2 regions of the Chromobacterium phragmitis genome follow, and region 2 is predicted to be linked to the other one. Evidence: predicted binding sites of a transcription regulator. Region 2 holds the regulator's gene; the other holds the start of a gene.
What was found. The regulator FNR, encoded in region 2, switches genes on or off when oxygen is low (the NO sensors DNR and NnrR bind a similar motif). The targets are predictions, from matches to a motif close to TTGATNNNNATCAA.
Positions count from the first base shown of each region.

Region 1 (15,395 bases), 2.4 Mb from region 2:
GCCAGCGTCTCGCGCATGCGGCCGCAGACAGGGTCGCCGAAAGGCACGTGGCCGACCAAGCCGGGGCCGAAGAAGGTTTTGTCGCGCATCAGCGTGCGGTCGATGAATTGGTCGATCAGCACGAAATGGCCGGGCGGCACATCTTCGCTCAGGCTGCCCACCGCGCTCATCGACAGGATCTGGGTGCAGCCCACGCTGCGCAGCGCGGCGATGTTGGCTTTGGCGTTGATCGCAGCGGGCGGTATGGTGTGGCCGGGACCATGCCGCTGCAGGAAGGCCACCGGCACGCCGCACAGATAGCCTGTGATCACTGGCGATGACGGCGCGCCGAAAGCGGTGGCGCAATGATGGGCGCGCGAGTCGGTGAGGCCTAGCAGCCGTTGGAAGCCGCTGCCGCCAATGATGCCGATGCGCGCCGAGTGAATTTCATTCATGACGTAGTCCTTGGGTGGGGAGTCGGCCGGCCAGCGGCGCGGCCACCAGCCGTTCGCGCAGCTCGGATAGGGCCGACGGCGCGTGGCCGCTGCGGAACAACAGACCCTCGCTGGCTTGGTCGGTGTAGCGAGGGTCGTGGATTTTCAGGTGCCGGTCTATCGCCGGCAGGTAGTTCCAGCGCACGCCGGGATACAGCGAGTGGGCGAGGTGGTAGGCGTCAGAGGTGGGGGCGATGAACACCCGGACCAGCCAGCCGCCGATGCCGGAGTAATCGGTGGGGCGACCCATCAAATACTCCAGCTCCAGCCGCTCCAGCGGGAAGCCGGGCACGAACCAGCGATGCTCGGCCAGCAACGACACCCAGGCGAACACGGCGTATGAGGTGAACAGCGGCAGCAGCCAGCCGAAGGCGACTCCGGGCCAGCCGCCGGCCCAGTAGAGCAGGACGCAGACGGCGAGCAGCGCGATGCAGCGGGCGAGCGCAGTCGCTCGCGAGTGGTTGAGCAGGCTGTTGCGGGTCATGGTGACGAGGTTGTTCCAGAATCCGGCGGGGCTCAGTGGATAAAACAGCCGGGCGAGAAAGGCGAAGTCGGACAGGCCGGATGCGTAGCCGCCGGCGAATACCCGCGCGCGGTTGGGGTCCAGCTCCGGATGGTTGGGCTTGCGGTGATGGTCGCCGTGGGTTTTGTGCCGGCTGTGCATGTCGCGTTTGAACACCGGGAATTGGTAGAAGATGTCGCTCAGCCACCATTGCCAGGCATGGGATGGACATAGCGCGAAATGGACGGCGTTGTGGCCGAACTCCTGCAGCGCGCGCATGCGGCCGCCGCTCCACAGCGTCACCAGCGCCCAACCGACGGCGGAATCGGCCAGGGCGGCCGCCATCACTGCCGCTACGATGTCCAGCCAGGTCCAGACGAAGGGCAGCGGCGCGAGCCAATTGTCGAGTGGACGGTAGTAGGTTTCCGGATTGTCGTTGACGCGAGGCAGCAGCCGCAGCCTGCGCATCACCGGTCCGCTGTCGCGGTAATAGATATAGACGATGCCGCGCATCGCCAGCGAGGCTGCCAGCATCGCCAGCAGGAAATCGAGGGAATTCATGAGGGTTCTCCCGCCTCGGCCGGCGCGGACAATGCCTGTACTAGCGCCGCCAGACTGGCGAAGACAGGCACGCCGCCTTCGTCGAGCCGCGCGCGGTCCTGGTGGCCGGTCTCCACCAGCAGCGCGCGCCAGCCCACATGCCGCGCCACCTCGCAGTCGTGCAGCGTGTCGCCGATGAACAGCGTATCTGCCGGCGGCAGCGCCAGCCGAGCTTGCAATGCCAGGGCTTCATCCCGTTTGCCCGAAGCGTGGGTGTGGTCCAGGCCGACCACGTGTTGGAAGCTGCCAAGCAGTCGCTTGGCGTCCAGCGTGCGCAACAGCACGCTGTTTTGCGATGCCGACAGCACCGATGCGCCGATGCCGCGGGCCGCGGCGAGCTCAAGAAGCTCCGCGACGCTGTCTTGCATGGGACAGCGCGCGACATAGGCGTCGAAATGCTCGAGGTAGACGGCGACGATGTCGGCGAACGGATGGCGATTGAAGTCGAAACCCAGTCGAGCGTAGAACTCGACGATCGGGAAGCCGAACTCGCGCCGGTAGCGCTCGCGTGTGACCGGCTCTGCGCCGAAGCGCGCGCAGCAGCGGTTCACCGAAGCCACTGCCAGATCAATGTCGTCGATCAGGGTGCCGTTCCAGTCGAACACCAGATGGCTGACCCCGTCCAGCCACGCCGCGCTCATGGGCGGTCTCCGTCGGGCAACAGCGAGCCGAGCAGGATGCGCGCGGCGATGGGCGGCGCGTACAGCCGGGATGGGCTGGCGATCAGGTTGCTGACGCCGATCTGGGCTTCCAGCGCGCCGCGGTGGTAGGCGGACAGACGCGTCAGGCCGGCGCCGTACCAGTGCAGGAAACGGGTTCGCCAGTCGCGTTCGCCCTCGGTTTCCGGAAAGCGCAGGTCTTCGGTGACCGCCATCTGCCAGGCGGGGTCCAGCACCCGGCACAGCTTTTCCTGCAACTCTTGGAAGCCGAGTCCGCCGGCCAGCAGCGCGTCCAGGTTCTGGCCCAGGCATTCGGCCTCCAGCGCGCACAGCGTCATGCCCTGGCTGTACAGCGGATTCATGCTGCCCAGCGCGTCGCCTACCGCCAGCAGGCCGTCCGGCCAGCGCGGCAGCTGGTCGTAATGGCGGCGCAGGCTGCCGGGCATGCGGAAGACGGATACGTCTGACAGCGGCTCGGCATCGCGTATCACTTGATGGATGTCCGGCATCGGCAGCGCGGCCAAGGCTTTCAGAAAGGCGTCGGGGTCGCGGTCCGGATAGTGGCCGAACCAGCCGCCGGTAGTCACCATCCAGCGGTCGCCTTCTATCGGGCTGATCACGCCCATCGCGCGCTGATGCGGCGGCGTGGCCAGCACCAGCAGCACCTTCCATTGCCCGGCGAACTCCGGGCGGCGGCGATAGATGCGCGAGGCGTAGCCTAGGTCGGTTTTCACCATGCTCTTTTCCACCGCGCCGCAGCCGGCCGTTTCCAGCCATCCGGGCAGACGGGTGCCGCGGCCGCTGGCGTCCACCAGCGCGTCGGCCTCCAGCTGCCAGGCGTGGTCGTCGTTGCGCAGGCGCGCGCCGCCGATAGCCAGGGCGTCGCCGTCGCGGCGAAGGTCCAACCCTTCAACCTGGGTATGCGACAGCACGGTCACTTGAGGCAGCCGCGAAACGCGGCGGCGCAAATGGGTATCGATCAGCCGGCGGCTGCAGTAATGAGCGTGGATGCCGCAGCGGTAGCGGTTTTTCCAGCGTTCCGCCTGGTACCACTTGACGTCGTGGCCCAGGTCGGCAACCAGCGCGCCAGCCTGCTCCAGTTCCGACAGGAAGCCGGGGAAGGTGGCCTCCATGATTTCCTTGCCCCGCTGCAGCAGCAGATGGACATGGTGTTCCTGCGGCACGCTGTGGCGCCCGCCGGTTTCGTCGTGAAAGTCGCTCTTTTCCACGATGGTCACCCGCGGATAACGGCGAGCCAGCACGGCTGCCGCCAGGCAGCCGGCTACGCTGCCGCCCAGTACCACCGCGTGGCGGCCTTCAGTTCGGGACGTAGTCATTCAATGTCCTCGCGATGTAGTCGAGGTCGCTGTTGTCCAAATCCGGATGCAGCGGCACCGTGGTCAGCGAGCGCAGCAGGCGGGCGGCGTTTGGACATTCGCGCCGGTAAGGCGCCAGCAGCGGCAGCTGGTACAGCGGCTGGTTGTCGTATTTGCCGATGTCGGACGGGATGCCGCGCGCCATTTGGTAACGCACCAATCGGCGGCCGTCATGACCCACTGCCTGCAGCAGCAGCGCGTAGCCGTTGGCTTCGCCGCCGGCAGGCTGCGGCAGTTCCCGGAACGCCGGGTTGTCCAGCGCGGAGAGCAGCCGTTCGCGGTTGCGCTGGCGGATGTCCAGATGGGAGAGCAGGCGACGGCTGCGCGATAGGCCCAGCGCGGCCTGCAGGCCGCCCAGCTTCAGATTGACGCCCACGCTTTCCCCGGTCAGATCGCCGAAGCGGGTGTAGGCGCGGATGCGCTCGGCCCGCTTGGCGGACGTGGTCATCACGAAGCCGCCCTCGCCGGTGGACATGAACTTGCAATCGTGGGTGCTGAAGCAGCAGATTTCGCCGACGCGAGCCAGCCACTTTCCGTTCAGGCGGGTCAAATGGCAGTGGGCCAGATCCTGGATCAGCGTGATGCCGCGTTCTCGCAGCAAAGTCCACGTCTGGTCCGAGCGCACCGGGTAGCCCCACATCGGCACTTCGATCGCGGCGCGGGTGCGCGGACCCAGGCAACGCAATAAATCATCCGGATCCAGGCCGAAACTATCCGGTGCCACGTCGCAGAATACAGGTACCAGACCCTGCGCCAGGATGGGCAGCACCGTGCAGATCGGGCAGGTCGGCGCCAGCACCACTTCGTCTCCAGGCTCGAAATCGATTCCGGCAAGCGCGGCATGGACCGAGGCGGCGCCGGAGGATACGGCGATCACATGCGGCACGCCGTAGAGCGCGGCCAGCGCCGCCTCGTATTCTGAGACGATGCCGGCGGTGCCGGACAGGCCGTTTCGCAGCGCGCGGGACAGCTCGACGATGTCGTCCGGCGCGTCGTGGATGCAGGTTTCCGGGATGCGCCGCGCTTCCAGCGAGAGCGCGCTCATGAGCGGACTCCTTCCTGCACCGCCTGCCACACTGCGGGGTCATCGAACAAGCGCTCCAGCATCCGGCGGAAGTTGTCGAACATGGGCAGCGCGTCCAGCCGCTCGCGGGGGAAAAAGCCGACCTCCACCGCTTCGCGGCCAGGCGGGCAGCGGCGTTCGGGCGTGGCACACAGGTAGATCAGGTCCAGGTGGTAGTGCGGGGTTTTCGGATCGGCGATGTACTCGCTCAGCATCCGGTAGGGGAGGCTCATCGCGGCGACGTCGGCCTCCCGGTCATCCAGCTCGGCGTCGCGCGCGCCCAGCATTCTCGCGTGGATGCCGGTTTCCTCGCGCACTTCGCGCAGCGCCGCCTCGTCCGGCGTCTCGTGTCGTTCCACATGGCCGCCCGGGTACAGCCAGACTCCCAGTTTGCGGTGGCGCAGCAGCAGCACTTCGCGGTGAGGATTGAGCACGAAGGCGGAGGCGGTGAAGTGCCGTTCCAGGCTGGCGCGCTGCATGTCGCGTTCGCTGATCATGGCGCCTGGTATCCATTGATGACTTCGGCCATGTAGTCCAGCTCTGCCTCGTTCAGCGCGGGATGGACCGGCAGCGTGGTCATGGCGGCCAGCAGCGCCTCGGCGTTGGGGCAGGCGCGGCGGTACTGCGTCAGCGCCGGGAAACGGTACAGCGCCTGGCAGCCGTAGCGCTTGATGTCGGAGGGGATGCCGCGCGCGTCCAGATAATCGATGAAGGCTCGGTTGTCGGCGAAATCCAGCTCCAGGTTCAGGAAGTAATAGTTGGGGTTGCCGCCGTCGATGATCCGCTTTTCCCGCACTTGCGGGTGGCGCAGGCGTTGCAGCAGATGGCGGGCATTGGCGCGGCGGCGGTCTATTTGTTCGGTCAGCGCGGCCAGGCGGCTGCGGCCCAGCGCCGCCGGCAGCGCGGCCAGCTTGTAGTTGAGTCCGAAATCGCTGCCGTTGAGATTGCCGAAGCGGCTGTAGGAGCGGCAGCGCTCGGCCAGCTCCGCGTCGTCCGTCAGCACGAAACCGCCTTCGCCGGTGGCCAGCGGCTTGCGCTCGTGGGTGCTGAAGCAGGACAGGTGGCCGTATGACGACAGGTGGCGGCCGCGCAGCGTGCTGCCGTGCGAGTGGGCCAAGTCCAGGATCAGCTTCAATTCCAGCGAATCGGCCAGTTCCCGCAGCGAATCGACCTCGGTGGGATAGCCCCACATCGGGATGTCGATCAGCGCAGCGGCGCGTCCGGAGACGCGGTCGCGCACCGAGTCCGGATCGGCGCCGAAGCCGTGCTCGCGGGTATCGACGAAAACCGGGTTGGCGCCGGCGGCGATGACCGGGAAAACGGTGCACAGCGGGCAGCTTGGCGTCAGCAGCACGTCGTCGCCGGGCCTCACGCCGGCTGCGAACAGCGCCACGCTGAGCGCGGCGCCGCCGGAGGATACGGCGATGGCTTCGCGGGCATCGAACCAGCCGGCCAGCGCCCGCTCGTACTCGACGACGGTGTCGCTGGTGCCGGACAGCGCGCCTTGCAGCGCCTGCTGCAAGGCCGGGAGGTCATCGGGGCATTGCGGCCGGTACTTGTCCGAGATGGCGATATCGGCGGCGTGGGATAGGGTGACAGTCATGTGGTTCCCCTTGGGTTCACAGCGGCATGGAGACTAGGCCGGTGCGTATCCGGTTGTGCGCGTTCTGCAGTCCCTGGGCCACGGCATCGGCGGCGCAGATTTCCTCGATCACGCGATAGGTGGGCAGCAGGCTGGCGAAGTCGGCCTCGAAGCGGCGGCGCTCGCGTATCGCCTGGAAAAAGTGGTGCAGCTCGCCGTGGTAGCCGCTGCGCTCGTAGCCGGAGTCCAGCGGCCCTGGCTGCCAGGCGCCGCGCCAGCGTTTGGCGGCGCCGGTAGCGCGGGTGGAGTGTTCCGGCTCGTGCAGCGTGATGTTCCACAGATTGTCCAGTTCCACCAGCGTGGAGCTGGAGCCGACCAGCTTCATGTCGAACTCGAAGTAGGGGAAGCTGGTGCCGGCCAGCAGGCTGGCGGTGGCGCCGGAGGAAAAGGCCATGTCTGCCTTGACGATCAGCGCGTCGCCGTGGCGCTGCACGCTGGATTGCGCGCGGCGCAGCTCGCCGTCGCCGAAGGTGATGGCCAGATCTATCGTGTGGATGGCCTGGGCCAGCAGGAAGGAGCGCAGCGTTGAGTCCAGCCCCCACAGCGGCGCGCGCGGCTTGTTGGCGTAGTGGTTGAGCTGGATGTGCAGCGTTTCGCCGAACTCCTCGGCCTGCGTCATTTCGCGCAATTGGCGCACCGGACGCGCGAACTTGAAATTCATGCCTACGCCGGTCGCCACCTGGCTGAGACGGGCGGCGTCGATCAATGTCTCCAGTTCCTCCAGCGTCGAGCAGGGCGGTTTTTCGACGAATACGTTGACTCCTTTCCCCATCGCCAGCAGCCCCATTTCGAAGTGCAGCTGGGGCGGCCCCGCCATCACGACCGCGTCCAGCGGGACGCGGTTCAGCAGCTCGGGCACGTTGTCCAGCACCGGAATGTCGGAAATGAAGCGATGGACGCGGCGCGCCCGTTCCAGATCGCTGTCGCAGGCGGCGACGATCCGGATGTCCTGCATCTGCAGCAGGGACGGCAGCAGGTTTTCCTGCATTTGCGCGCCGATGCCGACAAGGCCGACTCTGATCAAACTCATTGCGAATCTCCATGGCGGACGCCGCGTCTTGGACGCGGAGCGGCGCCTTGCTCGGGATGGATGAAAAAACTCAGCCCTGCGCAGGGTAAGCGCATGGCCGATTCATGCCCCAAAAAGGAAAAGACACGGCAGTTAGCGAGTTATTGTCGTGGGCATCGGATTCGCGGGACGCGACGCCCGGTGCGGGCGGGTAGGCTCTGGCGGCTTTGAGGAGACGGTTCGGGACCAGTTATGCGGCGAGTATGTGCCGCGCCGCACAACGGAGGGCGGAATACTGATAGAAAAGACAGGTCTGTTTGGGGTAGAACGGTCAGGGGGGAATGGTCTTGGCGGCGGAGGATGCTGTCCGGACGGGGCTCGCGCGGTGTGGCCACGCGCGCCACACGCAAAAAAACCGCCGGCCAAACCGGCGGTTCTCGGAGGGCGCTGCGCGGAGGATCAGGCTGCGTCGTCCACCCAGCGGATGGCCTGGGTCGGCACGACCTTGCTTTCCACCTTGATCTGCAGCGCGAGGCCGCCGCAGGAGGTTTCGCGGTACTTGGCGTCCATGTCCTTGCCGGTTTCGTACATGGCGGCGATCACCTTGTCCAGCGACACCTTGGGGCTGCTGACGCGGTGCATGGCCATGCGGGCGGCGTTGATGGCCTTGACCGCGGCGATGGCGTTGCGCTCGATGCATGGAATTTGCACCTGGCCGGCCACCGGGTCGCAAGTCAGGCCCAGGTTGTGCTCCATGGCGATTTCAGCGGCCATGCACACTTGCGACGGGCTGCCGCCCATCAACTCGGTCAAACCGGCCGCGGCCATGGAACAGGCCACGCCCACTTCGCCCTGGCAGCCCACTTCGGCGCCGGAGATGGACGCGTTCAGCTTGAACAGGCAGCCGATGGCGCCGGAGGACAGGAAGAAGCGCAGGCAGCTGTCGTCGTCCAGCGGCTGGATGAAGTGGTTGTAATAGGCCAGCACCGCCGGCACGATGCCGCAGGCGCCGTTGGTCGGGGCGGTGACCACGCGGCCGCCGGCCGCGTTTTCCTCGGACATGGCCATCGCGTACATATTGACCCAGTCCATCACGCTCATCGGGTCTTTGGCCACGGTCAGCGAGCTGGTCAGCATCCGGTGCAGCGCCGGGGCGCGGCGCGGAATGCGCATCGGGCCGGGCAGATTGCCCTCGGTGCGCATGCCGCGCTCGATGCTGCTCTTCATCACTTCCCACACGCGGCGGAAGTGCGCTTGCACCTCGCCCGCTTCGTGGAAGGCCTTTTCGTTTTCCATCACCAGCGCGGCGATGGACAGGCCGGTTTCTTCGCACATGTCCATCAATTGCTGGGCGGTGACGAAGTGGTACGGCACCGGGGTGTCGCTGCAGCTCGATTGGTTGAAGTGCTCCTCGTCGACGATGAAGCCGCCGCCGATCGAGTAGTAAGTCTTGGTCAGCACTTTTTCATCGCCGATGTAGGCGTGGATCTGCATGCCGTTTTCGTGCAGCGGCAGATTGGCGGTGTGGAAGTCCATGCCGAAAGCCACGCGCTGGTGGGTGCGGCCCAGCGTCAGCTGGCTGGTTTTTTCCACATCGGCCATCAGGTTGGCGGTGGCGTCCGGGTCCACGGTGTCCGGCAGGTTGCCGGCCAGGCCCAGGATGATGGCCTGGTCGGTGCAGTGGCCCTTGCCGGTCAAGGCCAGGGAGCCGAAGCAGTCCACATGGACGCGGTCGACTTGGTTGAATTTGCCGGTTTCCTTGAGCGCGCCAAGGAACTGGTGGCCAGCCTTCATCGGGCCGACGGTGTGGGAACTGGAGGGGCCTACGCCGATTTTGTAGATGTCGCTCATGCTGAACATGATGCTACCTCTTTGAAGCTAGTGCGGAAGGAGAACAGGCCGGCGGCTGCGAGCGCGCGATTGGGAGAGGTCTGGGAGGGCCCGGTTTTGCCGGGCCGCTCTGTTTCAGCGCTGGAATCCGCGGTCTGAGGACAGAGTCCCAATCCCCCTGCCCGGCAAGGGCGGGGGGCCTGTTGGCTTACGATCAGGCGATCAGATCGTAGAAGATGGCGGAGATGGCGATCAGGCCGATCAGCGTCACGAAGATGTTGCTGGCGGCGCCGGAGTACTTCTTCATCGCCGGCACTTTCTGGATGGCGTACATCGGCATCAGGAACAGCAGCATCGCGATCACCGGGCCGCCCAGGGTTTCAATCATACCCAGGATGGACGGGTTGATGGTGGCGATGATCCAGCAGGTCACGATCATGAAGATGGCGGTGTAGCGGTCCAGCTTGGAAGACTCAATGGTCTTGCCGTTCTGGCGCAGCTGCTTGATCACCAGGCCGTTGAAGCCTTCCTTGGCGCCCAGGTAGTGGCCCAGGAAAGACTTGCTGATGGCAACCATGGCGATGATCGGGGCAACCCATTCCATCACCGGGTTTTGGAAGTGGTTGGCCAGGTAGGACAGGATGGAAATGTTCTGGGCCTTGGCGGCGGCCAGGTCGGCCGGGCTCAGGCTGAACACGCAGCTGAACACGAAGAACATCACGGTCAGCACCATCATGGTGTGGGCGCGGATCAGCACGCGGCTGGATGCCGGCTCGGCGTCGTCGCCGTGCAGCTTGCGCTGGTCAACGGAGAAGGACGAGATGATGGGCGAGTGGTTGAAGGAGAACACCATCACCGGGATGGCCAGCCAGAGCGTCTTGTAGAAGGCGCCGCTGGACAGGGCGTCGCCCAGGCTGCCGGCGTGGCGGATGGCGGTGTCGCTCCATTGCGGGATCAGGTACAGCGCCAGCAGCATCAGCACCACCACGAACGGGTAAACCAGGATGCTCATCGCCTTGACGATCATCTGGCCGCCCAGGCGCACGATGGACATCAGGCCCAGGATCAGCGCCAGCGAGAACACGGCGCGGGTGGCGATGCCGGTGCCCACGTCGATGTGCAGCTGGTTGTTGAGGAAGGACAGCACCGTGTTGGTGATGGCCACGCTGTACATCAACAGAATCGGGTAGATCGCGAAGAAGTAGAGCAGGGTGATGATCTTGCCGGCGCCGAGGCCGAAGTGTTCTTCCACCACTTCGGTGATGTCCGCGCCTTCCTTGCTGCCGGACAACACGAAGCGGGTCAGGCCGCGGTGGGCGAAGAAGGTCAGCGGCAGGGCCAGGATGGCCATCAGCATCAGAGGCCACAGGCCGCCGATGCCGGCGTTGATCGGAAGGAACAGGACGCCGGCGCCGATGGCGGTGCCATAGAGGCCGAGCATCCAGGTGGTGTCGTGCTTGGTCCATCCGGACGAGCCGGAACGGGGAGCGGTAGAGGCGATTGCTTGAGACATGATGAGGTGCCTTTTACAAAACGAAATATTCGCAATTACTTGGGTCCGATGCCCTGCGTCGTTGTCAGTGGATTCAGGCCATCGGGAGAAAGCTGTTCTGGCCGGCGCGTTCCCGAGCGGTGGTAGCGTTGCCGGCTGACTTGCTGCTCATCGTAAGTGCTTTGTAGTCGGAAAGGTACACATTTAAGAACATCAGTTGATTCTAATCAAGATAAATTTGTCACCAAATGAACAAATGAACACGATAAAATGGCGGAAATCGAAAACATTAAGTTATTTGTTTGTCTTTTTATTGAAATAAAATTGCTTGATATTAAAATCAGTGAATCTTTAAACCTGTATAGTTTTAAAATTCAAAATTTATTCTAATTTTTCAAATTTCTCATCGTTTGCAATTTATAGCTGGCATCTTTCTCGAGTTGGAGTAATTGCTCGACAACAATTGTGCGCGATTCTCGATCGCCGCGGCCGCTGTGAGAGTGCTCAAATCGTCAGCTTCTCACTGCGCGAATTTCTGATTGATGGTTGGCTGTTTGGGTTTGTTTTGATGTAACGTATTGATATTTAATATGTTTTTACTGTCTTCGGCTCGGGGCCGCATAGGTGGCGTAGCGGGTGTCATTGCCGGTTCGCTTGTGGTTATAATTGTTCGAAATAGCATGGTCTACATGCGATAGACGTGCAAAATATTTTCGAAACTGAAAATTAATTATCAAAAATGAACATTCAAATTTTCGATTTAAGTGACTGCGCTGACGGTGGCCGCGAAAAACCAAGGCCTGGCGCGACAAGCGCGCCTTTCGGTTGGCTTGAGCGGGAGCGCTTGGCAGGGAGGTGGCAGGTTTTGGCTTTGTGAATGGCTTTCAAGATCAAAGCATTGGGCGATCTCGCCGCTGGTGGTCGATGCTGGGGCGGAGGCTTGGACTGGCGGGGCCGGCATGGCGGGCGGGCTGGTTCGCGATGGGATATTGTATTGATTGTTATCAAACACAAATTTCCTAAAACGAACATAAAATTTTCGTGAAGTCGCACCGGATGCGAAGCGCAAGCCTCGAACCGAACCGCGCCAGCTTACCCACTATTGAAGAGACAACACGAAATGAGCCACTCCTCTACTCTCGCCTACGTGGTCGACGAGGCCGCCAGCAAACAGAAGGTGCTGCTGTCCGAGCCCGGCCGCTACCTGCTCAGCGCGGCCATGGCCGGCGCGCTGATCGCCGTCGTCCTCGCCGTCAGCCTGAAGCTGGGCCAGGTATTCTTCGCCGCCGGGGATTCCGGCTATTACATCGCCACCTCCGGTTTCTTCGGCGTGGCGCTGGTCAGCATCATCGTCTGCAAGGTGGAGCTGTTCACCAGCAACGTGATGTATTTCACCGTCGGCCGCCTCAGCGGCCAGTGCCGAACCTGCAACCTGCTGCGCAGCTGGACGATGGTGTATGTCGGCAACCTGATCGGCGTGTTGCTGTTCGTCGCGGTGCTGGCCGGCGCCGGCGGCATGGGGGCTTTGCCGGCCGGCCACCTGTTGTTCAACGTGGTGGAGCACAAGGTGCACGCGTCGTCGATGGAGATCTTCTGGAAGGGCGTGCTGTGCAACTGGGTGATCTGCCTGGCGGTGTGGGTGCCGATGCGCCTGGCCAACGAGGCTGCCCGCTTGTTGATCATCATGTTGCTGGTGTTCGTGTTCTTTTTCTCCGGCTTCGAGCACAGCATCGCCAACATGGCATTTTTCGCGCTGGCCAAGCTGCAGGGCATGGCCGGGCTGGAGTGGGCGGATATCCTGCATAATATGGTGCCGGCCACGCTGGGCAATATCGTAGGCGGCGCCGTGGGCGTGGGCCTGGTGGTGTTCTGCCTGGAACGACACACGCTGGCCAAGGTCTGACTGTCAGGCGAACGCGCCGCGCGTTCGCTTTTCATCTGATTCAATGATGTTCGATTGTGAATGTAGTCGGCGCGGTACACGCGGTACGGCGCCGATTTTGTTGTAAACTATTGAAATGACAGGGCTGTTGAACGCATTCGGTTTTGTGCGGCGCACGATGGAAAGTGGCGGCAAGCCAGTCTCCAGTTGATGAATATCAAACAAGATTTTCGAATCCGAATGTACCATTTGTTCAATATCCAACACTTACTGGACTGAGCCAAGAAGGAGGCCCCAGATGGACGCCATCACTCAAAACGCTACCCAAGCCAACCCCTGGCGTGATTTCGCCGCCGGCGAATGGCAGAGCAAAGTCGATGTCCGCAACTTCATTCAGCTGAACTATCAGCCGTACGAAGGCGACGACAGCTTCCTGGCTGGCGCCACCGATCGCACCAAGAAGCTGTGGGACACTCTGGGCGAACTGCTGAAGCAGGAACGCGCCAAGGGCGTGCTGGACGTTTCCGCCGACCGCGGCTCCTCCATCACCGCGCACGACGCAGGCTACATCGACCAGGCCAATGAAGTGATCGTCGGCCTGCAGACCGACGCGCCGCTGAAGCGCGCCATCATGCCGAACGGCGGCCTGCGCATGGTCGAAAACGGTCTGGAAGCCTTCGGCTTCAAGCTGGACCCGATGATCAAGGAAGTGTGGGAAAAGTATCGCAAGAGCCATAACCAGGGCGTGTTCGATGTCTACACCCCGGAAATCATGGCTTGCCGCAAGTCCGGCGTGATCACCGGCCTGCCTGACGCCTACGGCCGCGGCCGCATCATCGGCGACTACCGCCGCGTGGCCCTGTACGGCACCGACTTCCTGCGCGCCGAGCGCCAGCAAGTGTTCCATGAACTGGACAATGTCGCCTTCACCGACGAAGTGATGCGTCAGCGCGAAGAGCTGTCCGAACAATTCCGCGCGCTGGACGAGCTGAAGCAGATGGCAGCCAAGTACGGCTACGACATCAGCCGCCCGGCCGCCAACGCCCGCGAAGCGGTGCAATGGGTGTACTTCGCCTACCTGGCCGCCGTGAAGGAACAAAACGGCGCCGCCATGTCCTTCGGCCGCGTGTCCACCTTCCTGGACGTGTACATCGAGCGCGACATCGCCGCCGGCGAGCTGAGCGAAGAGCAAGCCCAGGAAATGATCGACGATCTGGTGATCAAGCTGCGCATCGTCCGCTTCCTGCGCACTCCGGAATACGATCAACTGTTCTCCGGCGATCCGACCTGGGTGACCGAATCCATCGGCGGCATGGGCCAAGATGGCCGCACTCTGGTGACCAAGAACAGCTTCCGTTTCCTGAACACCCTGTACAACCTGGGCCCGGCGCCGGAACCGAACCTGACCGTGCTGTGGTCCACCCGCTTCCCGCAAGGCTTCAAGAACTTCTGCGCCAAGGTGTCCATCGACACCAGCGCCATCCAGTACGAAAACGACGATCTGATGCTGCCTTACTGGGGCGACGACTACGGCATCGCCTGCTGCGTGTCGGCGATGAAGATCGGCAAGCAGATGCAGTTCTTCGGCGCCCGCGCCAACCTGGCCAAGGCCATGCTGTACGCGATCAACGGCGGCCGCGACGAGAAATCCGGCGCGCTGGTGGCCAAGGGCTTCGAGCCGATCACCGGCGACGTGCTGACCTACGAAGAGCTGATGCCCAAGTTCGAGAAGATGATGGACTGGCTGGCCGCCACCTACGTCAAGGCGCTGAACTGCATCCACTACATGCACGACAAGTACGCCTACGAACGCATCGAAATGGCGCTGCACGACCGCGACATCGTCCGCACCATGGCTTGCGGCATCGCCGGCCTGTCCGTGGCCGCCGACTCGCTGTCCGCAGTCAAGTTCGCCAAGGTCCACATCATCCGCAATGAAGATGGCCTGGCGGTCGACTACAAGATCGAAGGCGACTACCCGGCTTACGGCAACAACGACGACCGCGTGGACGACATCGCCGTGTGGCTGACCCAGTCCTTCATGGACAAGATCAAGGCCCAGCCGTACTTCTACCGCGATTCCAAGCCGACCCAGTCGGTGCTGACCATCACTTCCAACGTGGTGTACGGCAAGAAGACCGGCAACACCCCGGACGGCCGCCGCGCCGGCGAACCGTTCTCCCCGGGCGCCAACCCGATGAACGGCCGCGACGTGAAGGGCTTTGTCGCCGCGGGCGCCTCGGTGGCCAAGCTGCCGTACGACTCGGCTCTGGACGGCATCAGCTGGACCGCTTCCGCCACGCCTGACGCGCTGGGCCACACCGCGGAAGAGCGCATCCTGAACCTGGCCAACTGCCTGGATGGCTTCTGCTCCGCGCACCCCACCGAGTTCAGCAGCGCCAACTGCACGCCGTTCGATTGCGAAGGCGGCGAGCGCAACATCGCCGGCGGCGGCTTCCACGTCAACGTCAACGTGTTCAAGCGCGAAACCCTGCTCGACGCGATGGAGCATCCGGAACTGTACCCGCAGCTGACCATCCGCGTGTCGGGCTACGCCGTGAACTTCATCAAGCTGACCCGCGAGCAGCAGATGGACGTGATCAACCGCACCTTCCACGGCAAGATGTAAGCTGAATTAGCCTCAAGCAGCAATGGGCGGGGCTTCCTCCTGGAACGCCCCGCCTTTTTCATGGATACACCGGAGATACGGCAATGACCCCACCCATCGCCGCAGACTACACCGCTCAAGCTGTCAGCACCGACACCCTAGGCTATTTGCATTCCACCGAAAGCGGCGCTGGCGTCGACGGCCCCGGCATGCGTTTCGTGTTCTTCACCTCGGGCTGTCAATTCCGCTGCCTGTACTG
Region 1 is NZ_CP029495.1:3,042,489-3,057,883, forward strand. Features, by position in the region: gene mtnP (S-methyl-5'-thioadenosine phosphorylase) at 1-434, opposite strand, end outside; gene DK842_RS14580 (fatty acid desaturase family protein) at 427-1,536, opposite strand; gene DK842_RS14585 (HAD family hydrolase) at 1,533-2,216, opposite strand; gene DK842_RS14590 (NAD(P)/FAD-dependent oxidoreductase) at 2,213-3,571, opposite strand; gene DK842_RS14595 (DegT/DnrJ/EryC1/StrS family aminotransferase) at 3,552-4,655, opposite strand; gene DK842_RS14600 (NUDIX hydrolase) at 4,652-5,170, opposite strand; gene DK842_RS14605 (DegT/DnrJ/EryC1/StrS family aminotransferase) at 5,167-6,276, opposite strand; gene DK842_RS14610 (Gfo/Idh/MocA family protein) at 6,293-7,345, opposite strand; gene DK842_RS14615 (L-serine ammonia-lyase) at 7,784-9,184, opposite strand; gene DK842_RS14620 (HAAAP family serine/threonine permease) at 9,369-10,667, opposite strand; gene DK842_RS14625 (formate transporter FocA) at 11,767-12,549, shown strand; gene pflB (formate C-acetyltransferase) at 12,827-15,157, shown strand; gene pflA (pyruvate formate-lyase-activating protein) at 15,241-15,395, shown strand, end outside.
Region 1: a site for FNR is predicted at 12,736-12,749, ahead of pflB (formate C-acetyltransferase). Genes of this name have one in related genera too.

Region 2 (15,395 bases):
GCGGTATGCGCCATCGCGCAAGGAATGCGCGCGCAGCCTAGCTTCTTCGACAAAACCAAACCGTCGATACAGCGCCAGCGCCGGCCGGTTGTCCGGATACGCCGTCAGCTCGATCCGCTCCAGGCTTAGCCAGCCGTCGGCCCCATCCATCAAGGCCGCCGTCAGCAGCTTGCCGACGCCTCGCCCCTGCCAATCGCGATGCACATTGATGCCGAAGCCTGCGGCATGGGCCAGTCTCGCCTCGTCGAACCGCCACAGCCCCCCGCTCCCGATCACCTTGCCCGCCGCGTTTTCACAAACCAGCTGGCAACGCCCCGCAGCCAGCATCTTGTCCATGCGCGCGGCCATGGTTGCCGAAGAGGGGAAGGGCAGCTGCAAGGTATTGCCGTACACAGAAGCGCCTGAAGCCAGCTCGCACAGATCGGCCGCATCGCCCGCTTCCAGATGGCGGATGCTGAATTCGCTCACTGCCAGCCTCCTTCCCTCAGCCGCGCCATCGCCAGCACATCGTGATACGCGCCGTCGCGCAAGGCGTAGGCGCGCAGCCGCGCCTCCTCGGCAAAACCGAACTTGCGATACAAATCCTGCGCGCGGACATTGTCGGCGAACACGGTCAACTCGATGCGGCGCAGGCCCAGCCAGTTGTCCGCCAGGTCCAGCGCCGACGCCAGCAGCAGCGAGCCTATGCCCTGGCCATGCAGGCGCGCGTCCACCCCCAAGCCCAGCTCTGCCGCGCGCTGCAGCCGCGCTCGCCCAGACGACAACAATGCTGCCCATCCCACCGCGCGGTCCGCCTCATCCACCGCGGCCAACAAGGTCCGACCCGGCGCATCGTTCAACAACCACTCGCGGCGCTTGCTCAGCGCGGGATAAGGCAGCCCCAGCATATTGCCGAACACCGAGGGGGCGCTGAACATTTCATTCAAGGCCTCCGCATCGGAAACCTCCACATGCCGTATGCGATAGCGGTTCATGACTCCGCCCTCCGCGGCCAGTTCAGCCGCCCCATCACCAGCACGTCCTCCAGCTTGCCGGCCCGCAGTTGCTCCTGGCGCATCCGCCCCTCGTACTCGAAACCGAACTTCTCGTACAGGGCGATGGCGCGGGCGTTGTCATGCACCACTTTCAGCTCGATGCGGATCAGCCCCAGCCAGTTGTCGGCCAAGTCCAGCAACGCCCGCATCAGCGCGCCGCCCACGCCCTTGCCCTGCCAGTCGTCGCGCACCACCAGGAACAGATCGGCGCTATGGCGCACCCGCATGCCCTCGTTGACGATCAGGCCGGCTGCCCCCACCACCTCGTCCTCGGCGCAAGCCACCAAGTGATGGATGTTGGCCGGACGCTCGTTCAGCTGCTTCTCAGTGATGGACAGCGGCTGATACGGTTGCTGCAAGGTATCGGGATAGACGCCCGGGGACGTCTTGATGCGATGGATGGCGGCGGCATCCGACGGCTCGGCGGAACGGATCAGATAAGACTGGGACATGATGGTCTCCTGAGTTGGTGGGCGCAGGCGGGATCGCCGCCAGGCCCGGCAGACCATCATGCCAAATAACTATTGTGCATAGCAATATGATTTTCGCGCCGACCAATCCGCCGCCTGGCCAACAAAATGACGAAATCATCGGCAGCCGGCCGCGCTTGGCGTTAAGCTCTGGTTTCGATTCGACTGGAGCGGAACATGCTGATGCAAAGACAGGACGCCGGACTCTTGGTGGTGGACATCCAGGACAAGCTGCTGCCGGCGGTGCAGGATGCGGATGGACTGCTGGCGCGCAGCCGCTGGCTGGTGGGCGCCGCGCGCGACAACGGCCTGCCCATCGTGTTTTCCGAACAATATCCCAAGGGGCTGGGCGGCACCGTGGCCACGCTGCGGGACACCGCGCCGGATGCCCAGACGGTGGACAAACTGCATTTCTCCTGCGTCGAGGCCGGCTGCCTGCCGCCCGCGCTGTTGCAGAAAAGACAGATCATCGTCTGCGGCATGGAGGCCCATGTCTGCGTGCTGCAAACGGTAATGGGCTTGCTGGCGATAAACAAGGAGGTCTACGTGACCGCCGACGCCATCTCCAGCCGCAAGCCTCAGGACATCGAGCTGGCCATCGCCCGGATGCGCGCGGCGGGCGCCGCCATCGTCAGCCGCGAGATGGTCTTGTTCGAGCTGCTGGAAAAGTCCGGCGGCGACCACTTCAAGGCGATGAGCCAACGCTACCTGCTGGGTGAACAGCCCTAGCGCGCCATGCCCGCCAGCCGCACGGCGAACGGGCCGACGCTGGAAATGAACTGGGGTTGTCGAAGCTTACCTCTTCGACAACCCCATTCAAAGGCGGCTTTGCCGCTCTCATCCTCCCCTTTGCAGACTGGCGCGCGAGCCTCGCGGCCCTGCTCACAGCTCGGATGACATATAGCAAAGCGCGTGCCAGCCCGACAGGCCGCGCCAGATGATTTTTCCGCCAAGACGTCGCGACGACCGCACCAAATTAGTGCACAACCAGCCATTCAGGCACCAACATGAAACATTTATTAACACCTGAAGCCTGATTCATGAAATACACCCACTAGAACTGTCATCTTTAGCCCTTATCCTAGACCGACAGGCAACACACATAACAAGGAAAATGACCATGACCCTATTCCAGGACCTGCTGCCAACCCTGCCAGCCATAGACGGCATTGAGGCCATCGTGCTGCTGAGCGCGGAAGGCGATGCGCTGCACCGGCTGGAAAATCGCCCGGGCACCGCCGGCTCGCTGCGCGTCTACCACGCGCTGGTCAAGCGCCACGGCCATATCGACCGCAAGGCTGCGCGCGAGGGGCTGGAGCTGTTCGCCGAACACACCGCCTCCGCCCGCGCCCACCCTGGCAGCCACCCCAATATCGACCGCCTGCTGGCCATCGCCGAGCAAGGCGCGCCAGGGCTGCGCGCCCGTCTCGTGCTGAGCGCGGAAAACTGAATCAACGCAACGCCGTCAAGGCGAAACCCGCGCCGATCGACACCGCCGTGCTGACCAAGCCTGGCAGCATGAAGCTGTGATTGAAAATCCACCGGCCTATCTTCGTGGTGCCTGTGTAGTCCATCTCCACCGCGGCGATGATGCTGGGGTAGCTCGGCAACACGTACACGCCCACCACCGCCGGATAGATGGCGATCAACACCGGCGCGGAGATTCCAAGCGATACGCCCAGCGGCATCATCACCTTGGTCGTCGCGCCCTGGCTGAACAGGATGACGGCCATCGTGAACACGGCGAAGGCGAATAGCCACGGCGCCGCTTCGATGATGCTGACGATGTTGTGCTTGAACAGCGGCAAGTTGGCCTGAATGAAGGTATCGCTCATCCATGCCGCGCCCAGGATGGTGACGGCGGCCACCGCGCCGGAACGGAACATGCTGCCTGACACCATGCCTTGCAGATCCGCCTTGCACACCAGCACCGCCAACGCGGAATAGCCCAGCATGCACATTTGGATCACATCCACCATCGCCACCGGCTCCATGCCCTTGGGGCCGGGCCAGGCCGGACGCAGCTGCGGCACCGCCGCCAGCAGCACAATCAGCGCCACCGTCAGCAGAAAGCCATAGACCGACCAAGCCGCGGTGCGCGGCAAGACCTCATCCGCCGCGCTTTGCGGACGGCGGATGCCTCCCTCGGCCAGCCTGCGCTGGTATGCCGGATCGTCGGCCAGCTCGCGCCCGTAGCGCAGCATCACCGCCCCGCCGGCCAAGGCCCCCAGCAAAGTCGCCGGGATGCTGACCATGATGATGTCGGTCAGCGCGATGCCATGCGGCGCCAACACCGTGGCCAGGGCCACCGTTGCGGCGGATACCGGGCAGGCGACGATGGCGTTCTGCGAAGCCACGGTCAGCCCGGCCAGCGGCCGCTCCGGCCGGATGCCGGTTTTCTCGGCCACTTCCACCACGATGGGCATCAGCGCCAGCGCGATGAAGCCGGTGCCGGCCAGAAAGGTGGACAGCCAGCCCACCAGCGGCGCCAGCAGCACGATGTGGCGCGGATTGCGCCGCAGCAGCCTGGCCGCGACGCCCACCATGTAATCCAGACCGCGCGCCGATTGCAGCGCCGCCGAGGCGGTGATGACCGAGATGATGATCAGGATCACGTCTATCGGCGCGTGGCCGGGCTTGAGGCCGAAGACAAAGGTGAGAATGAACAGGCCGGCCCCGCCGGTGACGCCCAGCCCGATGCCGCCCATGCGCACGCCAAGGAAGATCAGCCCCAGCACCACCAGGAGTTGCAGGTATACCATGATGCGACTTTCCGCGTTGTCAGGCGCTCATTGTCTCAATTGCGCAACTTTTGCGGATTGTCCAAGATCAGGACATGCCGACGCGCTCACAAGCCGCGCGCCATCGCGATCTCGCAAGCGCCGTGGCCGGTGTCGCCCCAATGTCCATCCAGGCGAACAAAGCCTTCCGCCTGGTACAGCGCCGCCGCCTCCGCCAGCGCGGCGGTCGTCTCCAGGTAGCATTGGCGGAAGCCCAGCGCCCGCGCCTCGTCCAGCAACCGCCGCAACAGCCGCCGCCCCAGTCCGCGGCCGCGCAGCGCCGCGTCGAAATACATCTTCTGCAGCTCGCATACTCCAGCCTCGCCACCGGCCAGCGGCGCGATGCCGCCGCCGCCGAGCAACCGGCCATCCGGTCCGATCACCGCCAGGTAGCGCGAATCCGGCCGGTCATAAACCTGGAACATCGCGTCCAGCTGCGGATCGAGAAAGCTGCAGCCCTCGCCCAGGCCGTATTCGGTTGATACCCGCCGGATCAGCGCCGCCAGTTCGCCGTTGTCGGCCGCCGCCAGCGGCCGGATCAGAAACCCCTGCTGGCGCTCCGCCTGCCGCAGCGCGCGCCGGTAGAGCCGCAGGCCATCCTCCAGCCGCGCCCGCTCCGCCTCGTCCAGCTGCGCCAGCACCCGCTCCATGTCGGCGTCCATCGCCGCGTGCAGCTTGCCCAGCCAATCGCGCCCGGCTTCCGTCAGCGCCGCCAGCTTGCTGCGGCCATCCGAGACGGCGTCAAGCCAGGCGATCAGCCCCCGCTCCGCCAGCCGCCTCAGCGGCCGGCTGCTGTTGGACTTGTCCACCCGCAGCCTGTCGGCCAGTTGCTGGTTGCTGGCCGGCCCCGCCTCCAGCTCGATCAAGAGATGCGCTTCCACCGGGCTCAGTTCCACCTCGCCGCAGCGGCCCGCCTGCATGCCCAGCCCCCGCACCACATCGCGCGACAGCGCGCGCAACGCCCGTTCGTCCATTGCCCGTCCAATAATAGTTGCGAATCGCAACCATAAAATATTTGGTTGCGATTCGCAACTACATTTCTCTCAGACGCAAAAAAGCCCGCCGAAGCGGGCTTTTTTTGAAGATTCCCGAAACGGGAATTAAGCTTCGCCGACCACAACGATCTTGATCGGGGCAACCACGTCGTGGTGCAGGGCGATCTCGATGTCGTACTCGCCGATGGCCTTGAACGGGCCGTTCGGCAGGCGAACTTCATGACGCTTCACTTGCACGCCGAAAGCGGTAACGGCTTCGGCGACGTCAACGTTGGTCACGGAGCCGAACAGACGGCCGTCCACGCCAGCCTTCTGGGCGATGGTGATCACGGCTTCGTTCAGTTTTTCAGCGCGAACCTTGGCGTCGGCCAGGATTTCGGCTTGCTTGGCTTCCAGATCGGCGCGACGAGCTTCGAACTCTTTCAGGTTCGCTTCGGTAGCGCGCTTGGCCTTGCCTTGCGGGATCAAGAAGTTACGGGCGAAACCGTTCTTCACGTTCACCACGTCACCCAGTTGACCCAGGTTGGCAACTTTTTCGAGCAGGATGATTTGCATCTCTTAAGTTCCTTTCCCGGCTTAGTGCTGGTCGGTGTACGGCAGGAAGGCCAGGAAGCGAGCACGCTTGATAGCGGTGGTCAGCTGACGCTGGTAGCGGGCCTTGGTGCCGGTGATGCGAGCCGGGATGATTTTGCCGTTTTCGGCGATGAAATCCTTCAGGAGATCAACGGATTTGTAGTCGATTTCCTTGATGCCTTCTGCCGTGAAGCGGCAGAACTTCTTGCGCTTGAAGAGTTGACGAGCCATTTTGACTAACCTTTTACAAATTCAACGTATTCGATATTGAGTACCAACCGCGGATTGCGCAGGCTGCGTTGGCTGAGAAAACCGGTGACGTTCATCACCTGCCCCGCCAGTTTCCCGGCGCGTTTCTTGGCTTCCTCTCCCACCCACACTGCCTGTATGTCGCAGGCCACATCGCGCTCGAACCCGCCGGCGCTTTGCCGGGACTGGTGCTTCAGCCACATTTCCACTACCGGCAAGCCGGCGGGCGTGTACCTCAGCGCATCTTCGCGATCAACCGTGACGGTCAGTACCAGGCGATTCTGCAAGATCTAAGCTCCGGCCCGAATTAGGCGGAAGCTTCAACCTCGGCAGCCGGCTGGGCGTCCAGCAGGTTCTTAGCCTTTTCGTCCTTCATCATCGGGGACGCGTCGGTGATCGCGCGGTCCATCTTGATGGTCAGGTGGCGCAGAACGGCGTCGTTGAACTTGAAGGCGTGCTCGATCTCGGCCAGAGTTTCCGCTTGGCACTCGACGTTCATCAGAACGTAGTGAGCCTTGTGCAGCTTCTGGATCGGGTAGGCCAGTTGACGACGGCCCCAGTCTTCCAGACGGTGGATCTTGCCTTCGGCGGCCAGAACCATACCCTTGTAGCGTTCGATCATGGCCGGGACCTGTTCGGACTGGTCCGGGTGCACGATGAACACGATTTCGTAATGGCGCATGTGAACTCCTTTTGGCTATTCGTAGCCTTCCGCCATGCGATTGCGAAAGGCAAGGTAGTAAACCGCAGCATTCTACGCACTTTGCCGCGGCCAGGCAAATTTTAAGCGCGATTATTCAGAAACTTCCGCGCGGCGCGACGAAAAAACGCGGCGGATTTACAACTTCTTGTCGCGCTTGATATCCACCACCACGCCGTCCCGCAGCGTGACGATGGTGGTGTAGGGAATCTGGCCATTGGCCAGCCACGACAGCTGGCGGGTGGTGGACACGGTGGTCACGCCGCTGGCGAGCTTGCCCTGGCGGCTGTCGCTGCCGTAATCCGGCGCGCCGGCCATGGACACCACTTCGGCTTCCAGCATGCCGTTGTGCAGCTTGATGTAGGTTTCGAACGGGATCGGCGCCGCATGGGCGGCGCCGGCGAACAGCAAGGCGAGGCATACTGATTTTTTCATTTCAGACTCCCTAAATAAAGCGAAACCCGCCATTGCGGGCCTCCCGAAATGGCGGCTCAGCGCACTTTCTTCACCACGTCGATCAACTCGGTCACCATGCCGGTGGCGTCGCCTTGCTGCAAGGCGCGGGCGACGCAGCCCTTCATGTGGTTTTCCAGCAGTTGCAGCGCCACCGCGTCCATCGCCGACTTCACCGCCGCCACCTGGGTCAGCACGTCCACGCAGTAGCGGTCGGACTCGATCATGCCGCCGATGCCGCGCACCTGGCCCTCGATCCGCGCCAGTCGCTTCAGCAGCGCGGCCTTGCCCGGCTGCACCACGCTGCGCTCGGCCTGCGCCGCCTCATGGCAGCACTCCTGGGGAGAATGTGTATCGCCCATGACGGTTCCTGGATTTTTCATGTCGGCATTATCGCCCATCCCACCGCGCTAGGCACGAACATCCAGCATGCCCATCATGCCGGCGTCCTCGTGCTCCAAGATGTGGCAGTGGAACATCCGCGGCCCCGGCATGTCCTGACGGAAGCGCAGCCTCACCTTCTGCCCCGGCGGCACGTTGACCACGTCCAGCCAGGCGAGATAGGGCTCGCGCCGCCAGCCCTTGCCGTCATGGCGCTCGGTCACCTGGAACTGGGTGCCATGCAGGTGGAAGGGGTGGTCCATATCGGCCTGATTGTCGATTTCCCACTCCTCCACCGCGCCCACCTTGCCGGTGAAGTCCATCCTGTCCATGTCGAAGGTTCTGCCGTTGATCAGGAACATCGCCGCGGGATTGGCCATGTTCTCGCTGAAAACCACGCTGCGCTTCACCGCCGGTCGCGGCAGCGCATCAATGCGCCGCAGCTTGGCCGGCAGCGGCGCAGTCGCCACCGCCTCTCCGGCGTCGACCTCCGCCAGCGACAGCGCCTTGTCCTGCTCCGGCCCCATCATCTTGCCCCGCGCGTAGGGCAAGGCCAGCAACCCTGCCGGCAAGCCCGGCGCGAAGCGGCCGGTCACCGCCAGTTCCACTCTGCCTCCGGGCGGCACCAGCAAGTTTTCCACCCGCCGCGGCCGCTCCAGCAGGCCGCCATCCGTGCCCACCAGCCAGACTTCGTGCGCCGGCAGCGCCAGCTTCAACACCCTGGCGCTGGTCGCGTTCCAGATCCGCCAACGCTGCCGCTCGCCCACGCCCAGCGTCAGCCTGGGCTGCCAGGCGCCGTTGGCCAGCACGAACTGCCCTTCGCGGCCGTCCATTCTGTCCGCGTCGCTGCTTGCCGCGATGCCGCCATCGTCATCCAGCTTCAAGTCGGATAGCACCAGCCAGCGCTCCGGCAGATGGGCCAGCGGATCGTTGCGGCTCCTCACCACGAACACCCCCGCCAAGCCTCGGTATACCTGTTCGGAGGTGTGGCCGTGCGGATGCGGGTGATACCAATAGCTGCCGGCGCAACCGGCCGGCAAGGTGAAACGATAATCTCGGCCTTGGCCTGGCGCCACCGGATCCTGCGGGTTGCCGTCCTGATCTGCCGGGATCGGCAGGCCGTGCCAATGCACGGTGGTAGGCTGCGGCAGGCGGTTGTCGAAACGCAGGTTGAGCGTCTCGCCCTCGCTCAGCTCGATGGCCGGACCCGGCACGCTGTCGTTGTAAGCCCAGAACTCGGTCGCCGGCCTCCCCGACAGCAGGGGCAGCCTCACCGCCGCCGCGGTCAAGCACCCCTGCAGCGCGCCGTCCTTGCGTTCCAGCGGCAAGCGCATGAGCGCGGGCAGCGGCAAGCCGCTGGCCAAACCCAGCTTTCCGGCGGCGGGCATGACGCCGACGTCCATTGATCCATGTTCCCGATGGCCGGCCGCGGCCAGCGCCGGCCTCGCCAACCAAGGCGTCAACGCCAGCGCGGCGCCCCACCTCATCACATCGCGTCTTCGCATGTCGCGCTCCATTCAAATACCCCCACAAGGTATATTGGGACTAGAGCCGGGAAAAAGACAACAGTTCCGCGCGCTGTGCGCAAAAAAAAACGGCAGACCGGATGGTCTGCCGTTTTCGATGCGGGTGCCGCTTACTTGGAAACGTGGGGCGCCAACAGCTGCAGCAACTGCGCCAACACTTTCGGGCTGCCGGCGACGATGTCGCCGGACTCGAACCAGCCCTGCTCTCCGGTGAAGTCGGTGACGATGCCGCCCGCTTCCTGCACGATCAGGCTGCCGGCCGCGATGTCCCAGGGTTTCAGGTTCAGTTCGAAGAAGCCTTCGGTGCGGCCGCAGGCGACGTTGCACAGATCCAGCGAGGCCGCGCCTTCGCGGCGCACGCCGGCGGTCTTGCCGATCACGTCCTTCAGCATGCCCAGATATTGATCGATGTAGCTCTGGTCGGAAACCGGGAAGCCGGTGCCGATCAGGCACTCGTTCATCATGAAGCGCTTGGATACCCGGATGCGGCGGTCGTTGAGAAAGGCGCCCACGCCTCGGGAGGCGGTGAACAGATCGTTGCGGCTCGGGTCGTAGACCACGGCCTGCTGAATCTGGCCCTTGTGCGCCATGGCGATGGAAATGCCGTATTGCGGATGGCCATGCAAGAAGTTGGTGGTGCCGTCGATGGGATCGATGATCCATTCGTATTCGGAGGAGCCGATGCCTTTGGCGCCGGACTCTTCTGCTAGAATCGCGTGCTTCGGATAGGCTTCGAGAATGACGTTGATGATCGCGTCCTCGGCGGCGCGGTCCGCCTCGGTCACAAAGTCATTGTGCTTTTTCTTCTCTACGCGAATGGTATCGAGGTTAAGCGACGCGCGCTGGATAACACTGCCTGCGCGGCGAGCGGCTTTAACCGCGACATTGAGCATCGGATGCATTGACGGCCTCTACACTTTAACGATGAGCGGATGTCCGTCTGATGACGCGACACCCGCTGGTAACAATCTGGGTTAAGGAACAAAAAAACCCGACGCCTGGGCGCGGGCTTTTGGTATATGCCCGCTATTTTAATGTGAAAACGCCAATGAATAAACCCCAAGTACCTGATTTTCTGCAAAACATCCGCGTGGTGCTGGCCCGCCCCAACCATCCGGGCAATATCGGCTCGGCCGCGCGCGCCATGAAAACCATGGGTTTGAGCCGGCTCTACCTGGTGGAACCCAAAGTGTTTCCCAGCGACGAAGCCAATACGCTGGCTTCGGGCGCGGTGGACCTGCTGGAGCGCGCCGTCGTGGTCGGTTCGCTGCGGGAAGCCTTGTCCGACGTCACCGTGGCCTGCGCGCTGACCAGCCGCCGCCGCGAGCTGACCACGCCGCTGTCCACCCCGCGCCAGACTACGCCAGAGCTGATCGCCCGCGCCCGCGGCGGCGAACAAGTGGCCCTGGTGTTCGGCAACGAAACCTTCGGGCTATCCATCGAAGAAGTGGAACAATGCAATCGGCTGGTGACCATCCCCGGCAACCCCGATTATTTCTCGCTGAACCTGGCGATGGCAGTGCAGGTGATGACTTACGAGCTGTTCAGCCACACCGAGGTGGACGTGGAATACCTTCGCGCCGACGGCGAAGCGGCGACCCAGAGCGAGGTGGACGGCATGTGCGGCCATCTGGGGCAGGCAATGGACGAGATCGGCTACTTCCAGCGCCGCAACAGCGAGCGGCTGATGCGCCGCATGCGCACCATGTTCCATCGCGCCGGGATGCTCCGCGAGGAGATCGACATCCTGCGCGGCTTCTACAAACAAGTGCAACGCGCGGCCGGCAAAGCCTCCGGCGATGCGGACTGAGCCAAGCTGCGATCTGCCCTACGCGCATCCCGCAGTGCGCGATCTCGCTTTTCTGCTGACCTTCCCCTCCCCTTGGAGATGCGACGCCGATCTTCCGCCGGAACGGCCGCCGGGCAGCTGACGGCGCCGCCAGGCTGGACCGCTCGCCCGGCGAGCTGGCGGCATAACTGGCCGCTCATCCAGCCACGCGGCCGGCAATCCATGCCGAACGGTTTTTTTCTTTCTGATTTCGCCATGCGCCGCACATCCACCTCGCGGCGAAAAATCTCAAAGTCATAAACAGAGAGCGGCGAACGGTAGGCGAATTCGACTGCCTGCTCTGGATGGACGGTGAGCCCTGGCACCAGGAAACCGCCAGCAAGCTCTACCCGCGACTGGACGACACGCCCGAAAAACGGGTCGGTCCCGGCCTCAATGACGCCTGGCGGCTGAAGGCGACCAAAACCGCAACACAGCTGCAGCGAGCCCTCCATCCCGACGCCGCCGGCGTCCTGCCTGACGGCCTCGAGCGTTGCCACGCCCCCTCCTCCGATCAGCTCCAAGGCTGGCACGCGCCGCGTGACGCCGCCTGGCCGCGGCGATGCGGCGGCTCGCGCTGGGGCTGGCTCCCGCTTGGCTGGAAGCGGAATGCTCGTATGGCGAGGACGCGCTGCGCGCGCGGCTGAGCGACGCCCAAACACCGCAACGGGTGGCGGAACTGCAGCCGGACGGCGGCGGACGCTGGCGCGGAGTCGCGCGCGGTTTCGCCACTGCGCCCGGCAGGCCCGAGCCGGAGCGGCTTGGGGTACTGCTTCGGCGCATCGCCCGGACATGAAAAAAGGCAGGCTCGAGCCTGCCTTTCCGATCCGGCGCCATGCCTGGCGGCCGTTTAGTGGCCGTTAGCGTGCATGCAGCCCGAGATCAAATCCTTCAGCGAATCCAACTGCACCAGCTGGATATGCTTGTGATCGACAGTGATCCAGCCCTGCTGCTGGAACTTGGACAGCGTACGGCTGACCGTTTCCAGCTTCAGGCCCAAGAAGCTGCCGATCTCTTCGCGGCTCATGCGCAGGATGAAATCGTTGGCGGCGAAACCTCGGGTGGACAACCGCTGCGACAAGTTCAGCAGGAAAGCGGCGATGCGCTCTTCCGCCTTCATGTTGCCGAGCAGCAGCATCACGTTCTGGTCGCGCACGATTTCGCGGCTCATCAGCCGGTAGAAATGATGCTGCAGGCTGGGGATATCGCGGCTCAGCGACTCCATGCGGCCGAACGGCAGCTCGCAGACTTCGCTGTCCTCCAGCGCCACCGCGTCGCAGCTGTGGTTGCTTGAGGAAATGCCGTCCAGACCCATCAGTTCGCCGGACATCAGGAAGCCCGTCACCTGCTCGCGGCCATCCTGGCTGGCGACACAGGTCTTGAAGAAGCCCGTACGGATAGCGTACAGCGACTTGAAGGACTCCCCGCTGCGGAACAGATACTCGCCTCGCTTCAAGCGGCGGCTCTGGCGGATCACCGTGTCCAGCTGGCTCATTTCCTCGCGATTGAGGCCGACCGGCAGGCACAGCTCGCGCAGACTGCAGCTGGAGCAGGAGATTTTCAGGGTTTGCAACGTGGTGTGGTTATGTTCAGACATGCTGTGTTTGCTACAAGCCGGGGAAGCTTGACCCTTATCAAGGCGGAATTCACAAGTTTTTCGCAAATTTACCAGTCCTCCAGAAGTTTTACCATCCGAATACGACATGAAAACTACCCACCCCTTCTCTCCCGCCCATTTCGTCTTCGATCGCGAGCTGATCGAGAGGCTGGATGGCGCGGGGCCAAGATACACCTCTTATCCGACAGCTGATCGCTTTACATCAAAGTTTTCGGAAGAAGATTATCTGAACAAACTGCGGCAGCGTCAGATTGGCGCCAACCGCAGACCTTTATCATTGTACGCTCATATACCGTTTTGCAACACAATTTGTTATTACTGCGCCTGCAACAAGATCATCACCAAAGACAGCGCCAAAGCGGATCAGTATTTGGATTACCTGGAGAAAGAAATCCGGTTGGTGAGCGAAGCGCTGGGCATCCGTGAAAAAGTGATACAGCTTCACTTTGGCGGCGGCACTCCGACCTTCTTGTCCGATGCGCAACTTGAACGGCTGATGGGCATACTCGGCACGCACTTTGAATTCCTAAGCGACGGAGAGTATTCCATAGAGATAGACCCGCGCAAGGTAAAACGCGAAACCATGCTCAAGCTGGCAGGATATGGCTTCAATCGCGTCAGCGTGGGGATACAAGATTTCGACCCGGCAGTACAGAAAGCGGTCAACCGGGTGCAAAGCGAGGAGGAAACCCGGGCGGTGATCGAGGCGGCGCGCGAAGGCGGCTTCAAATCGGTCAGCCTGGACCTGATCTACGGCCTACCGCTGCAAACTCGCGAAACGATGCGCGACACGCTGCAAAAGGCGCTGGCGCTCGACCCGGACCGCTTGTCGCTGTACAACTACGCCCACCTGCCCAGCGTGTTCATGCCGCAGCGCCGCATCCACGAGGCCGACCTGCCGGGAGCGGCGGTCAAGCTGGACATCTTGCAAGACGCGGTGAAGACCTTGACCGACGCCGGCTACGTGTTCATCGGCATGGACCATTTCGCCAAGCCCGACGACGAACTGGCCGTGGCCCTGCGCCAGGGCCGGCTGCAGCGCAACTTCCAGGGCTACTCCACCCACGCCGACTGCGACATGCTGGCCTTCGGCGTATCCGCCATCGGCAAGGTGGGCTCCTGTTACAGCCAGAACGACAAGTCGCTGGAGGGTTACTACGCGGCGCTCGACCAGGGCCGGCTGCCGGTGGTACGCGGACTGACGCTGAACAACGACGACATCCTGCGCCGCACCATCATCCAGGGGCTGATGTGCCGATTCGCCTTGTCGGTGGAAGCGATAGAGGAAATCCACGGCATCAATTTCGCCCAGTACTTCGCCGAGGAAATGCCCCGCATCCGCGAATTCCAGCAGCAAGGCCTGCTGTCCTTCGACGGTGACTTCCTGATGGTGGAGCCCCAGGGCCGCTTCCTGATCCGCAACATCGCCATGATCTTCGACCGCCACCTGCGCGAGCGCGAAACCCACGCCCGCTACTCCAAAACCATCTGATCCCCGCCTCACGGGCGTCCTCGCGGCGCCCGTTCGATTTTTCGTCGCCTTGGTGACTGCCCCTTAGTCGAGTTGCGCTTATTTTTTCCTATGTAATAAGCAAAATCACTTATACAAAGGGTATGCAAGCACGCCGGGACGCAAGCGCCCGGCCGCCCGCGTTCGCGAGGAGCCGTCCCATGTCCACCCCCATTGTCAGGCTGATGCAGCGCCTGAGCTACCCGCAGCGCTTCGCCGTGATCGGCGTGCTGTTCGCGGCGGCGCTGCTTTACCTGGTCTACGGCCTGTTCCGCAGCAACCAGGACAATATCGAATCCACCGCCAAGGAAAAAGTCGGCGTCGTCTACATGCAGCCGCTGACGGCGATGTTGGCGCAAGCGCAGCAAAGCCAGGAGACGGCGGTGCGCGCCTCGCTAGGCGACGCCCAGGCCAAGAACGACTTGCCGGCGGCCACACAGCAACTGCAAGCCAAATGGCAGGCGCTGCAGGCGGCCAACGACCAGGTCGGCCCGCAATTGGCCAGCGATGCCGCCTGGAAGGACGCGGCCGCCGCCTGGGACAAGCTCAAAGCCACCCAGGCCGCCCAGCCATCACAATGGATAGCGGCCTACGGCGGGTTCAGCGACAAACTGAACAACCTGATCGGCGTCATCAGCGACAATTCCAACCTGACGCTGGACCCCGACATCGATACTTATTACCTGATGGACGCCTCCACCGCCAAGCTGACCACGCTGATCAGCCATCTAGGCGAGGCCAACGCCATCGCCGCGCTGGCCGAGGCCAACCATCCGCTGGAGGCGGCGCAGCGCGACCGCCTGGTGGAATTGCGCCCGCTGATCGGCGAGGTCAACGACGGCTTGGCCAGCGACATAGGCAAAGCCGTCGCCTACAACGCCAGCCTGAAGCCGGAAATGTCGTCCCAAGCCGACAAGCTGGCGGCGACGCTGAAGAGCCAGTTGCCGACGATAGACGACGCGGTGGGCGGCAAGACCGGCGCCAGCAGCCTGAAAGTGGCCGGACACAGCGCAGACGGCGCCCAGGCCGTCTCCGCCTACATCGCCAGCGGCCTGCAGCAGTTGGACCAATTGCTGCAGGCGCGGATAGACCGCACCGCCAGCCAGCGCAATACCTACATCATCATCGGCGTGGCCGCGATGCTGCTGGCCATTTTCCTGTTCCACCAGCTCTATCTGTCCATCACGCTGCAACTGGGCGGGGAGCCGATGTACGTGCAGCAGGTGGTGGAGCAACTGGCATCGGGCCGGCTGGACACCCGCATTCATCTGCGCGACC
Region 2 is NZ_CP029495.1:647,871-663,265, forward strand. Features, by position in the region: gene DK842_RS03225 (GNAT family N-acetyltransferase) at 1-468, opposite strand, end outside; gene DK842_RS03230 (GNAT family N-acetyltransferase) at 465-974, opposite strand; gene DK842_RS03235 (GNAT family N-acetyltransferase) at 971-1,486, opposite strand; gene DK842_RS03240 (hydrolase) at 1,682-2,233, shown strand; gene DK842_RS03245 (DUF2322 family protein) at 2,625-2,954, shown strand; gene DK842_RS03250 (anaerobic C4-dicarboxylate transporter family protein) at 2,956-4,266, opposite strand; gene DK842_RS03255 (MarR family winged helix-turn-helix transcriptional regulator) at 4,353-5,258, opposite strand; gene rplI (50S ribosomal protein L9) at 5,385-5,834, opposite strand; gene rpsR (30S ribosomal protein S18) at 5,856-6,083, opposite strand; gene priB (primosomal replication protein N) at 6,089-6,388, opposite strand; gene rpsF (30S ribosomal protein S6) at 6,409-6,783, opposite strand; gene DK842_RS03280 (hypothetical protein) at 6,940-7,236, opposite strand; gene DK842_RS03285 (metal-sensitive transcriptional regulator) at 7,293-7,616, opposite strand; gene DK842_RS03290 (multicopper oxidase family protein) at 7,665-9,140, opposite strand; gene DK842_RS03295 (inositol monophosphatase family protein) at 9,272-10,063, opposite strand; gene DK842_RS03300 (RNA methyltransferase) at 10,210-10,971, shown strand; gene DK842_RS24220 (DUF1853 family protein) at 11,247-11,636, shown strand; gene fnr (fumarate/nitrate reduction transcriptional regulator Fnr) at 11,840-12,586, opposite strand; gene hemN (oxygen-independent coproporphyrinogen III oxidase) at 12,693-14,099, shown strand; gene DK842_RS03320 (methyl-accepting chemotaxis protein) at 14,279-15,395, shown strand, end outside.